DNA from 2 places in the Glaciecola punicea genome. Region 2 is predicted to be linked to the other one. Evidence: predicted binding sites of a transcription regulator. Region 2 holds the regulator's gene; the other holds the start of a gene.
The links. Region 2 encodes FNR, which switches genes on or off when oxygen is low (the NO sensors DNR and NnrR bind a similar motif). Its sites were predicted from a motif close to TTGATCTAGATCAA; they were not measured.
Positions count from the first base shown of each region.

Region 1: a site for FNR is predicted at 3,626-3,639, ahead of apt (adenine phosphoribosyltransferase). Genes of this name have one in related genera too.

Region 1 covers NZ_LZXY01000007.1:173,530-178,861, forward strand. The annotation lists gene recR (recombination mediator RecR) at 1-159, opposite strand, end outside; gene BAE46_RS10140 (YbaB/EbfC family nucleoid-associated protein) at 274-600, opposite strand; gene dnaX (DNA polymerase III subunit gamma/tau) at 636-2,837, opposite strand; gene apt (adenine phosphoribosyltransferase) at 2,845-3,381, opposite strand; gene BAE46_RS10155 (hypothetical protein) at 4,142-4,399, shown strand; gene BAE46_RS10160 (hypothetical protein) at 4,567-4,776, shown strand; gene BAE46_RS10165 (DTW domain-containing protein) at 4,793-5,332, opposite strand, start outside.
Region 2 covers NZ_LZXY01000001.1:146,476-151,807, reverse strand. The annotation lists gene BAE46_RS00650 (DUF975 family protein) at 1-64, shown strand, start outside; gene BAE46_RS00645 (glucosaminidase domain-containing protein) at 57-857, shown strand; gene BAE46_RS00640 (DUF2987 domain-containing protein) at 854-1,516, shown strand; gene rssA (patatin-like phospholipase RssA) at 1,535-2,485, opposite strand; gene fnr (fumarate/nitrate reduction transcriptional regulator Fnr) at 2,565-3,296, opposite strand; gene BAE46_RS00625 (sulfite exporter TauE/SafE family protein) at 3,303-3,974, opposite strand; gene ccoS (cbb3-type cytochrome oxidase assembly protein CcoS) at 3,974-4,252, opposite strand; gene BAE46_RS00615 (heavy metal translocating P-type ATPase) at 4,302-5,332, opposite strand, start outside.

The DNA of each region.
Region 1 (5,332 bases), on a different contig from region 2:
GTGCTCCATTGCGTTGTGTAATGCTTGGCTGAGCTTTAGAGCGCCCCCACGGTTACGTTCTAGCAGATTGAATGTCATTCGCTGGGCGCTTTTAGCACCAACGCCCGGAAGGCATTTAAAAGCGGTAATGAGTTCGTCTATTAAGGGGCTGTGTGACATGCTTATTTTATTGTACCTTTAAATATTTTGCAAAATATATGAGCTTCTCTGAATTTCTCACTGACCACATGACATAAATAATAGTTGCGACACTGTCGCAACTATTTAGCGTTTTTAAAACGGCATTTTAAACCCGTCTGGAAGTCCCATTGTACCGGTCACATCGCCCATCTTTTCTTTGGTGGTTTCTTGTACGCGGCGAACGGCGTCGTTCATGGCTGCTGCGACTAAATCTTCGAGCATTTCTTTGTCGTCGCCAACTAAAGCGTCGTCAACCTGTACGCGGCGTACGTTATGATTACAGGCCATGGTAATTTTAACCATACCAGCGCCTGACTCGCCCACGACTTCAATTGTGGCTAAATCTGCTTGCGCTTTTTGCATTTTTTCTTGCATTTGTTGGGCCTGTTTCATCATATTACCCATGCCGCCTTTAAACATACTGTCCTCTCTTTCGTTATGTGTTAATTATTTGCTTATCTTGCTGTTACGCTGCCGTCGACTACTTTTGCATCAAACGCTTTCATAAGCTCTTGAATAGACTCGGTGGTGTTTATTAGTTCAAGTGCGTAACGCATACGCATGTCATTTATACTACTTTGTATCTGAAAAGGAGTGTTTTGAACATCGCCAAGGACAATATCAACTTCAATCTGTTCTCCTAATAACTCCGACACTGTTACCTGTATTTTTTCAACTAAAGATCCTTCGTTAATCTGATGATTTTCATTAGCAAGTGTCAACATCAGTGGGTTAGATAAAGTTGAGCACGTAGTGTTTATTAATAACTGTCTGGTAAGCGCTTGAATATCGGTGGCATTGACAAACGCGCTCCATTGATCAATCTGCGATGCGTTTGTAAGTTTCTCACCGTTGCTTAAAAACGCCGACAGCACCCCAGAAAAAGGTGCAAATTTATGACCCATTTTATACGCAAAGCCGTCCTCAACCACTTGAGTGGCTGGGGTCTCAGGTTCAGACTTTTTTGCGTTTGAATCCTCTTCTTTGTCTTTGGTATACTGCTTCAGCTGCTGGCTCACCTTTAGTAAATCATAGGTATTAGCAGTTGCGCTTGTGTTTGCACTAGCTTGCTTACGATGATCTGGCGTTTGAATAGAAGCTAGATTGAGCGAACGTGATTCACTTTGCTGTGGCTCAGTAAATTGGTTTTCATTGTTATTTGATGCAAATTCATCGCCAAACATATCCGTAGATATAGGCGGCTCTTCATCTGGCAATGGGGGCTGTTCATCATCAAAAAAAGGCGCTTGAGATGCGTTAATTGATGGCCCCTGTTTGAACGGTACATCGCTATCTTGTGATTTATTTTGCGGTGATGATGGCTCAAGTTCACCGCTTAGGGCTGTAGGGTTAGCACTAGTCGATGTCTGCTGAGATAATGACTGCCCTGTGATTTCACCACCTAACTGTTGAAGTCCGGCGTCTAAAGAAGGCTCATTCGACTTTTGTGTAGCATCACTATCTTGTAAATCATGTGTTTGCATTGTCGGCGCTATTGGCTCAGGTAAAGATTCAAACGCAGGCACAGTATTACTGGTGATAATCAAGCTAGCAATGTCTAAATCAATCTTTTGCACAGGCGAAAATGCGAGCATTCTTAATATTGTCATTTGCAGGCCAGTGCGCGCATCAGGCGCATGGGGTAAATCACGCTTACCATTCACGCCAATTTGATACAAAATTTGAATATGTTCCTTAGATAAACTTTTTGCCAGGGTATAAATACCTTTGGCAGAATCAGTGTCTAGTTTGCATACCTGGGGCACAACTTGTGTCAACGCTATTTGATGCAGCAAGCCTAAAAGTTGAGACAAGACTTGAAAATAATCAGGTGACTGTGCGCATATATCTTCAAGCTGGGCTATAGCATTTACACTGTCACGCTCACATATATGCTTAACCAACTTCACAATATGGTTTTTATTTAACAAACCAAGCATAGTGGCCACCACTACCAAGCTAACTTGATTGTTCCCTTGTGCAATTGCCTGATCGGTCAAACTTAATGAATCGCGAATACTGCCTTGCGCCGCTCGCGCTATTTGTGCCAGCGCAGATAGCTCGTACTGAATTTGTTCTTGGCCCAGAATATACGCTAAATGATCTTGGATTTGCTCTGTCGTGAGAGCCTTTAAACTAAACTGTAAACACCGTGAGAGTACGGTTACTGGCAGCTTCTGTGGATCGGTTGTGGCAAGTAAAAACTTCACGTGCTCAGGCGGCTCTTCAAGGGTTTTTAAGAGTGCATTAAAACTATGTTTTGACAGCATGTGCACTTCATCTATTAGATAAACTTTGTATTTCCCGCGTGTTGGACGGTATTGAACGTTATCAAGTAGTTCACGTGTATCCTCGACTTTAGTGCGCGAGGCGGCATCAATTTCAAGTAAATCGACATAGCGACCATCACTTATATCCATGCAGGTGTCACACACGCCGCAGGGGTTAGCGCTTTGGCCTTGCTCACAGTTCAAACTTTTTGAAAAAATTCGTGCTATCGTCGTTTTACCAACGCCTCGCGTTCCCGTGAACAGATAGGCATGATGAAGCTTATCGTTTTTAAGAGCGTTTGATATTGCATCAACAACATGCTGTTGCCCTACCAATTCAGAAAAGGTTTGAGGGCGCCATTTTCTTGCCAGAACTTGATAGCTCATCGGCTAATTAGTCTCCGTCGAATTCACATATACAATATGGTGTAATGTTAGCCGCTTTAAGTTTTGCTTTTCCGCCAATGTCGGGCAAAGAAATAATAAAGCCAGCGTGTTCAACCACGCCGCCTAAGCGACGGATAAGTGTTGCTGTGGCAATCATAGTACCGCCAGTAGCAAGCAAATCGTCAATCATAAGTACCCTGTCGCCTGGGCTTATAGCGTCTTTATGTATTTCTAAAACATCAGTGCCATATTCAAGCTCATATGATTCAGAAATGACTTCTCGAGGCAATTTTTTAGGCTTACGAACTGGTACAAAACCAACGCCAAGCGCTAACGCTAGCGGCGCCCCAAATAAGAATCCACGTGCCTCAGTTCCCACTACTTTATCAAATTTTAAGCGACTATACTGGTTTTTTAGTAAGTCGATACACGCTTGAAAGGCTTCGTAGTTTTGCAGCACGCTGGTTACATCGCGAAACAAGATCCCTGGCTTAGGATAATCGATAATGGTGGTAACGGCGTCTTTGATCAATTTTTGGGACACACTCTTTCCTTTTATGTGTTTCTTGCAGTAATGCTATTTAAAATGATGTTATTTTTCATAGCTTGTAAACTACCTAATTAAGAAACATTTTAACTGCCCAAGCTACTATATGAAGCAAAGGGAAAGCCAACAATGTGACCACGATAGCGAAAAAATACCACCAGTTAAATACTTCTTTAAACTCGGTGTCATCACTCATGAATACAACCTCAAAATCCTAAATATTTTCGAAGCAGAATAATACTTGATCACGATGAAGAAAAACAGGTTTGTGTCATTCAAATAGTATGAAAATTAATGTTTTGTTGTAAATAGAATATACGTTTGACATACCATAGTGTCAATTTACTAAACGAATTCGGATACTCTCCCTCGTTCGCTAGCGTTGGTTGAACTTTTTCAATTGCACACCAATTATTCTCTTTCAATATCAAAGTTCTTGCGATATTGCCCTTGTAGTAGTTGGCATTCTTGTTGGCCTAGTTACTGGTTTGATAAATGCAGACAATCTGTTGTTATAAAAACCTAATTCGCACGTTTGATTGGCTAACACGACCTAGGACACTGCAAGTGTTGCTCGTATGGATGGAATTTCCAAGTATTTTGGCAACCCTATTTCTGAATACGCCACTAGACATGAGGATATCTGTCTATGTGGCGGGTTCTTGTTATGTTCCCTTATAAACAACTAAACTCTGTAATAACTTTTTATTTTGAACATCTAATAGGAAAAGGTACTGTACTAGCACTAAGTAATAATGTGCGCATTAAGCGAGCTCGTCACCAAATTTCAGAAGATTATAGTAAAAAACTAAGGCTATTTAAAGGAGGCACCACCGACTGGATTTTAGTCAGTTATATTGATAATGCAGGTGTGGTAAAAGCGATTAATCTTACAGGCAGTCTCACCTATGCCAATTATAAAGCTCGGTGCAATAATGACTTACTGCCTTTATGCATGATCTTACCCAATATTATAGTAAAAGCATTTATCTCTATAACGCTTATTAACGCTTAATCAGCTTGAAAAATAATCTGCTTAATTTTAAATAGGAGTAAAATAGCCAATGATATAAGTGATATCGACATAAATAGAGATTCTTAGGCTCATATTTGTCAACACGAAACTGGTGTTAAATATATTTTTAGATTAAGCTTTTAAAACAACAAAACAGTGAGAACGTCATGAAAGCAGAAGAACTGCATGCATTAAAAATAGCCTTTACTTATATGCCAAAATCTATAGAAGTTAATAAATTTGAATATGGTGATAATTACCAGCATGTGTTGGACCACATAAGTTATGTCAGAGAAATCCTATTAGACCACAATATTGATCCTGATGAAGTTGGCGGTGATGTCAACCCAGACTCAACGCCAAATTCTTGCTACTAATTAGGCTCTGGAAGCGTTAAGGTTTTGAATCAATGTTAGGCCAATATTTTTGCATTTTAGCAAGCGCACTCAAGTATTCACTTGTATCGATCTTTGTCACGATAGATATTGAATAACTTAGCGCCTCTATACTAGATAACTGATGCTCCTTCTTAGATTTCCTTATGCTGTATTGTTTAGGCGGCGCTGATTTAAAATGCATTTGCATGAACCTCTGCAACAGTGGAAAGTCTCGCCATATTGAGTAAGCTTGCTTCCAGCTACCGTCTAAAAAAATCAGTGTTTTTATGTTTTTATAAAGATGTTGGTTATTCTCAATTGCTTTGCTCTCATTTGAGGGATAAATTACCGCTGTATTATTAGCATCTAAAGATGTAAGTGTGTTGTTTACTTGTTCACACAAAGCTGTGCTAATTACACGTATCGATGGCGAAACTAAGCACGCTAGTCTTATTGTGTTTTTCGCGTGGAATACTTCTTTTTTGTGCTGGAGAATAATTACGCTTATAGGGAGTTGAATACTGCCTATAGCGCTGCATACGCACGTTGAACTTGG
Region 2 (5,332 bases):
TATAGATCAATCTTCAGAGTCTGATGAGTCATCAATTAAAAATGAAGGATTATTCAATGCATAAGTTTAAAATAATATCGATTGCACTTGGCTTTGTACTTCTATTAATTATTGGTTTGATGTACTTTCAACCTCAACCTGATGAGTTTAACGATATTCCTAGCGTTAAAGAAGTTGCCACTATTGAGCATGCTTATAAACCTGTACCTGACTTTACCCAATTTACGCAAGTCAGAGATAAAAAAGAGGCTTTTTTTAGCTATCTAAAACCTGTTGCCGAAGCGCAAAATGACTATATACGCAATGTAAGACTCTATGTGCAGGGCTTGCAGGCGAAACAGCTAGCAGGGGAAGACTTTTCACGCAAGCAGCAAGCGGAGTTCGATTGGTTATTAAACGAGTACCGCGTTGACACAAGTCAATCATTTGACGCTATTTTTACAGAGCTATTTCGCAAAATTGATATAATACCAGTCGAATTAGTACTTGTGCAAACCGCAAATGAATCAGGCTGGGGCACCTCACGTTTTGCCACAAAAGGGTACAACTTTTTTGGTTTATGGTGTTTCAGAGAAGGCTGCGGCTTCGTGCCGAGCAGACGCCCCGACGGTGCAGCTCACGAAGTGGCCAAGTTCGATGACCTCTCCAGTGCCATGTATGCCTACATGAGAAATCTAAATAGTCATCCTGCATACAAAGACATGCGTAGAATACGCGAAAAATCACGCATGAATCAAAAACCAATTACCGCGCACGCAATGGCCGAAGGTTTGATCAGATATTCTGAGCGCGGTGAAGAATATATTGATGAACTACACCATATGATGAGAATAAACGAGGAATTAATTAATCCATGATTGTAAGAATAGGCAAGACCTTTGCGATAAGCTTAACAATAGTAATAATGTCGCTAAGTGCGTCAAAAACGGCAAAATCTGAAGAATTACAAGTTGCTTACAAAACGTTTTACAGCCATGTTAAAAAATTGGATTCACAAGAAACGAATGCGCTGCAGTTCGCATTTGGATTTATGAATATTCGGACCAAATCATTATGCCAAATAAACAGTGCAAGAATCAGCACTGAAAAACAGCAAATCCCTATAGAAATTACGCCGGAATATCGATTTACATTGCCATCTGAAAGGGCACTTAGGCTCGCAGACGCCGTTGTCATCCTCGATTTAACAGAGCCCTCTAACATTTGTGATATATCGGTACAGTTAGAGACAAAACCAGAGCATGTAAAATCTAGTTATACGAGCCAAGAGTTAGATTTATTGTATGACCAGTTCGCCACATTTTTTGATGATATCGGTGGTTTTATGTCGTTTATGATGCCCGAAGTTGACGGTTTAACGATTCAATTTAAAGACAAAAACTTAACGGCAGCGCTGTCTAATGGCATGCAAATAAAGGATGGCAAGCTAATATTGAGTTCTAACGAACTGCCAATATTAAACAACGTGATATTACCAAGCGTCCCTTTACGTATTACGGCTAAAACAAGTCGTTAAGCCTATTTTATAATGGCTTTACTGTATTAGTAGGGCTTTCTTATCGGTGCCTTCTGTTCTGTCCGACTTTCCTACTAAATTTAATTGAAACTCTATTTGCTGCGCTAATCTGTTGACTGCGTCTCGGCCTTTTTGAGATAGCTCTTGGGCGCGGTGAAACTCCAACAAGCTCACATCCCTTAACTGAGGCTCAATAAGAAGGTCAGGCGGATCGCCTGCCAAACGAGAACGGGTTACCCTAGCCTGTAAAATTTCCAGTGAGCTACTCATTACACTCACAATACCCGGTGCCTGCAGTTTATTTGGCTTAGGATCAGGAGAGAACCACTGCTTCACGAGGCCACCGCTGGCATTACCCAAGAGTTTGTCGGTTTTGAGCTGATTCGCTTGGTGTTCCTTTTCAAACTTTTCAATTAGCTGTGGTCTAAAGTCAGCGCTTAAATTAATCGCAATGACAAAATCAGCGCCTAATTGCCTGCATTGATTCACTGGTACGGGATTTACTACCGCGCCATCTACAAGCCAACGACCCTCATGTTCTACAGGCGGAAAAAGAGCAGGAATAGCGCAGGATGCTTTAATAGCATCGTTCACTTCGCCTTGATTGAACACCACTTCTTTACCCGAATATAAATCGGTAGCAACGGCCGTAAACGGAATGTTCATTTCTTCAAATGTAGGCGCACAAAATTCTTCTTTATGCTTAATAAAAACTTTTTGACCACTGGCTAGGCCGCCGCGCTTAAAGCCTATTCCCAATAGGCTAAATACCTGCCATTCAGACAGCGTAAAAGCCCATTCTTCCAGTTCGTCTAGTTTACCGCTAGCGAATGCTGCCCCCACGTATGCGCCTATGGAACAGCCGGCTACCACGTCAATCTTCACGCCGAGATCTTGCAGGGCTTTGATGATGCCAATGTGGGCCCAACCTCTGGCTGCACCTGCGCCTAATGCTAATCCTATTTTCATGTTGTCTCTATGTTGGTCGCGCAGTTAACGGTTTTCTTTCGCTAATTTTGATATCGTTCATAGCAAATATGCTGCTGCATTAGCGAATATGCTGCTGCACACCATCAAAGTTGGTAATGGTGATTAACTTGCCGTTAACTTGAATTAATCCGTCTTTTTGAAAACGCGTTAATAATCTCGAAATTGTTTCAACCGTTAAACCTAAATAATTACCAATTTCACTTCTGGTCATTGGTAGATTAAATTGCTTGGCTGAGTACCCTCGCTCATTAAAACGCTGCGATAAGTGATTAATAAAATACAGCAGTTTCTCTTCAGCGCTTCGCTTACTGAGCAGCATCATAAACTCTTGGTCGTGTTTTATTTCAGAACTCATAAAACGCATAATTTGTTTCCTAAGCTTTGGGTACTGGCTGGCCACTTGATCAAGTGTTTCATAATGTAGCTCGCATACCATAGCCGTTTCTAGCGCCTGTGTATTACTCTGATGGATGTCATTTTGAAGCGCATCGAAACCTATGATATCACCTGGAAAATGAAAGCTTGTGAGCTGTTCAACACCATTTTTATCGCTAATGTAGGATTTAAACGAACCAGAACGGACTGCATATAAGGAGTGGAATTTATCGCCTGCATTAACGAGTTTGTCATTTTTATGCAAAGGCCTTTTGCGTTCAATAATATCATCTAAAGATTCAAGTTCTTGTTCGTTCAGGCTAACAGGCAGGCATAAATGGCTAAAGCTACAGCTTTGACAGTTAATAGCGACTTCAGTGTTAGACATAAATGCTAATTCCTTTTTACGGTTTATTATTCATTATAATGCCACACCCTTGAATAAATCGACAATCAAATATAGCGCAAACAAGAACAATATGCCGGCAATACCTAATCGTGTTGCTTTGTGCTGCAGAATTGGGATTAAAAAACTCGCTCCCATACTAGACGCTACCAGCGCTGGTAGTGTCCCTATCCCGAAACAAAGCATAAACAGTCCGCCTTGTAAAAAGCTACCGCTAGCTAAAGACCAGGTGAGCGCGGAGTATACTAAACCACAGGGTAGCCAACCCCATACCATGCCATATAGGAAGGTATGGGCAGGGCTCTTAAATGGGATTAGTTTTTTAGCGACAGGGGCTAAGCGTCGCCATAAACGAGCACCTGCTTTTTCAAAGTGTATTAAGCCTTTATACAAGTCACTAATATAAAGTGCCAACAGCAATAAAAAAACAATACTTAGGCTTTGTAGTATTAACAACCCGGTTACAACAGAGGAAGTAAACAAGCTGCCGAGCCACCCAGTTACCGCGCCTGCAATAGTATACGAAAATACTCTGCCTGCGTTATAGCATGCTATATAAGGGGTATGGGATTTATTTTTAGGAATAGCAAAGGTAAAGGCACCTGCAATACCACCGCACATTCCAATACAATGAACACCTCCTGCCAAGCCAATCAGAAAAGCCGATAAATAAATATACTCTGACACTATGACTTGCTTTTATTGATGGGCGTTTTGCTTTTACTGTTGGCTTCACCTGTTGAAGAAGCTTTGTCTAAATCAGCGTCGTCATTTTCAACACTTTTGTTAGTGCTTGATTTCGCGCTATTTGTGTTATTTTGCTGTATGTCGTCATCAAACAAAATACTGTAGCCCTGACGTTCTAAATCATCGAACTGATTAGATTTTACCGCCCAAAAGAATATAGCAATGGCTATAGCTACTATAATAATTGCCAGCGGTATTAATACATAAATTATGCTCATTATTTAGTTCTCATCGCATTGCCCTTATTAAACAGTATTCATTAGACATTTAACGCATCAGCCGGGTTGAGTTATAAACCACAATTATAGAGCTTAACGACATGCCAAGCGCTGCCTGCCATGGTGTTAACCAACCCACGACGGCAAATGGTAACACCGAAATGTTATAGCCTAAAGACCAAGCTATATTTTGTTTGATTTTGCGTTTTGTCCGTTTAGCCATCGTAAGCACATCTACCACCGACTGTAGCTTTGGATTAAGCAGTATGACATCAGCAGCGTTCTTGGCCAAATCAGAGGCATTGCCAACCGCTATTGAGACATCCGCCGCCGCCAATACAGGTGCATCGTTTATGCCGTCGCCTAACATTACTACGCGCTTTTTATCTGCCTGTAACTTGCCAATATAGTCGAGTTTGTCTTTTGGGGTGCTATTACCCACCGCATTTTTGATACCTAATTCGATGGCAATGCTGTTTACATTTACCTGTGTGTCACCGCTTAAGATGGTGAGCTCATGCTGCGACAGCTGGCGCACAATATCTAAGGCGTCTGGATGCACTGTATCCGTTACCCAAAAAGCGGCTAATACAACGCCACCCGACGACAGCAGTACATTTGCACCTTTAATTGCCTCACCAATTTCACGGCTTAGTGGCGCATTTAGTGAAGATAATATCATTGATTGACTGCCTAACAGATAATGCTGTTGATTTACGGCAGTCTTGACCCCTTCGCCAATACTCACGGTATAATCACTTATTGAGAAATCGTTACTTGAAAATTCAGTATCATTATTGTCGTGTATATAACGCTCGAAAGCTTTCGAAATAGGATGCTCTGAGCGAGACTCTATGCAGTTAGTTAATGCCATTACATAGGGTTTAACAGTGTCTTTTTGGATATCAAAGTGAGTTTCACTGATTGGGTTTATCCACGTGCGTGCAATTGCAAATTCTCCGCGAGTCAGTGTGCCGGTTTTATCAAACACAATGTCGGTGGTTTGTGTCAATTGCTCTAAAGCATCAGCTCTTTTGAGCAATATTCCCAGTTCGTTAAGTTTCGCCATGGCGCACGTTA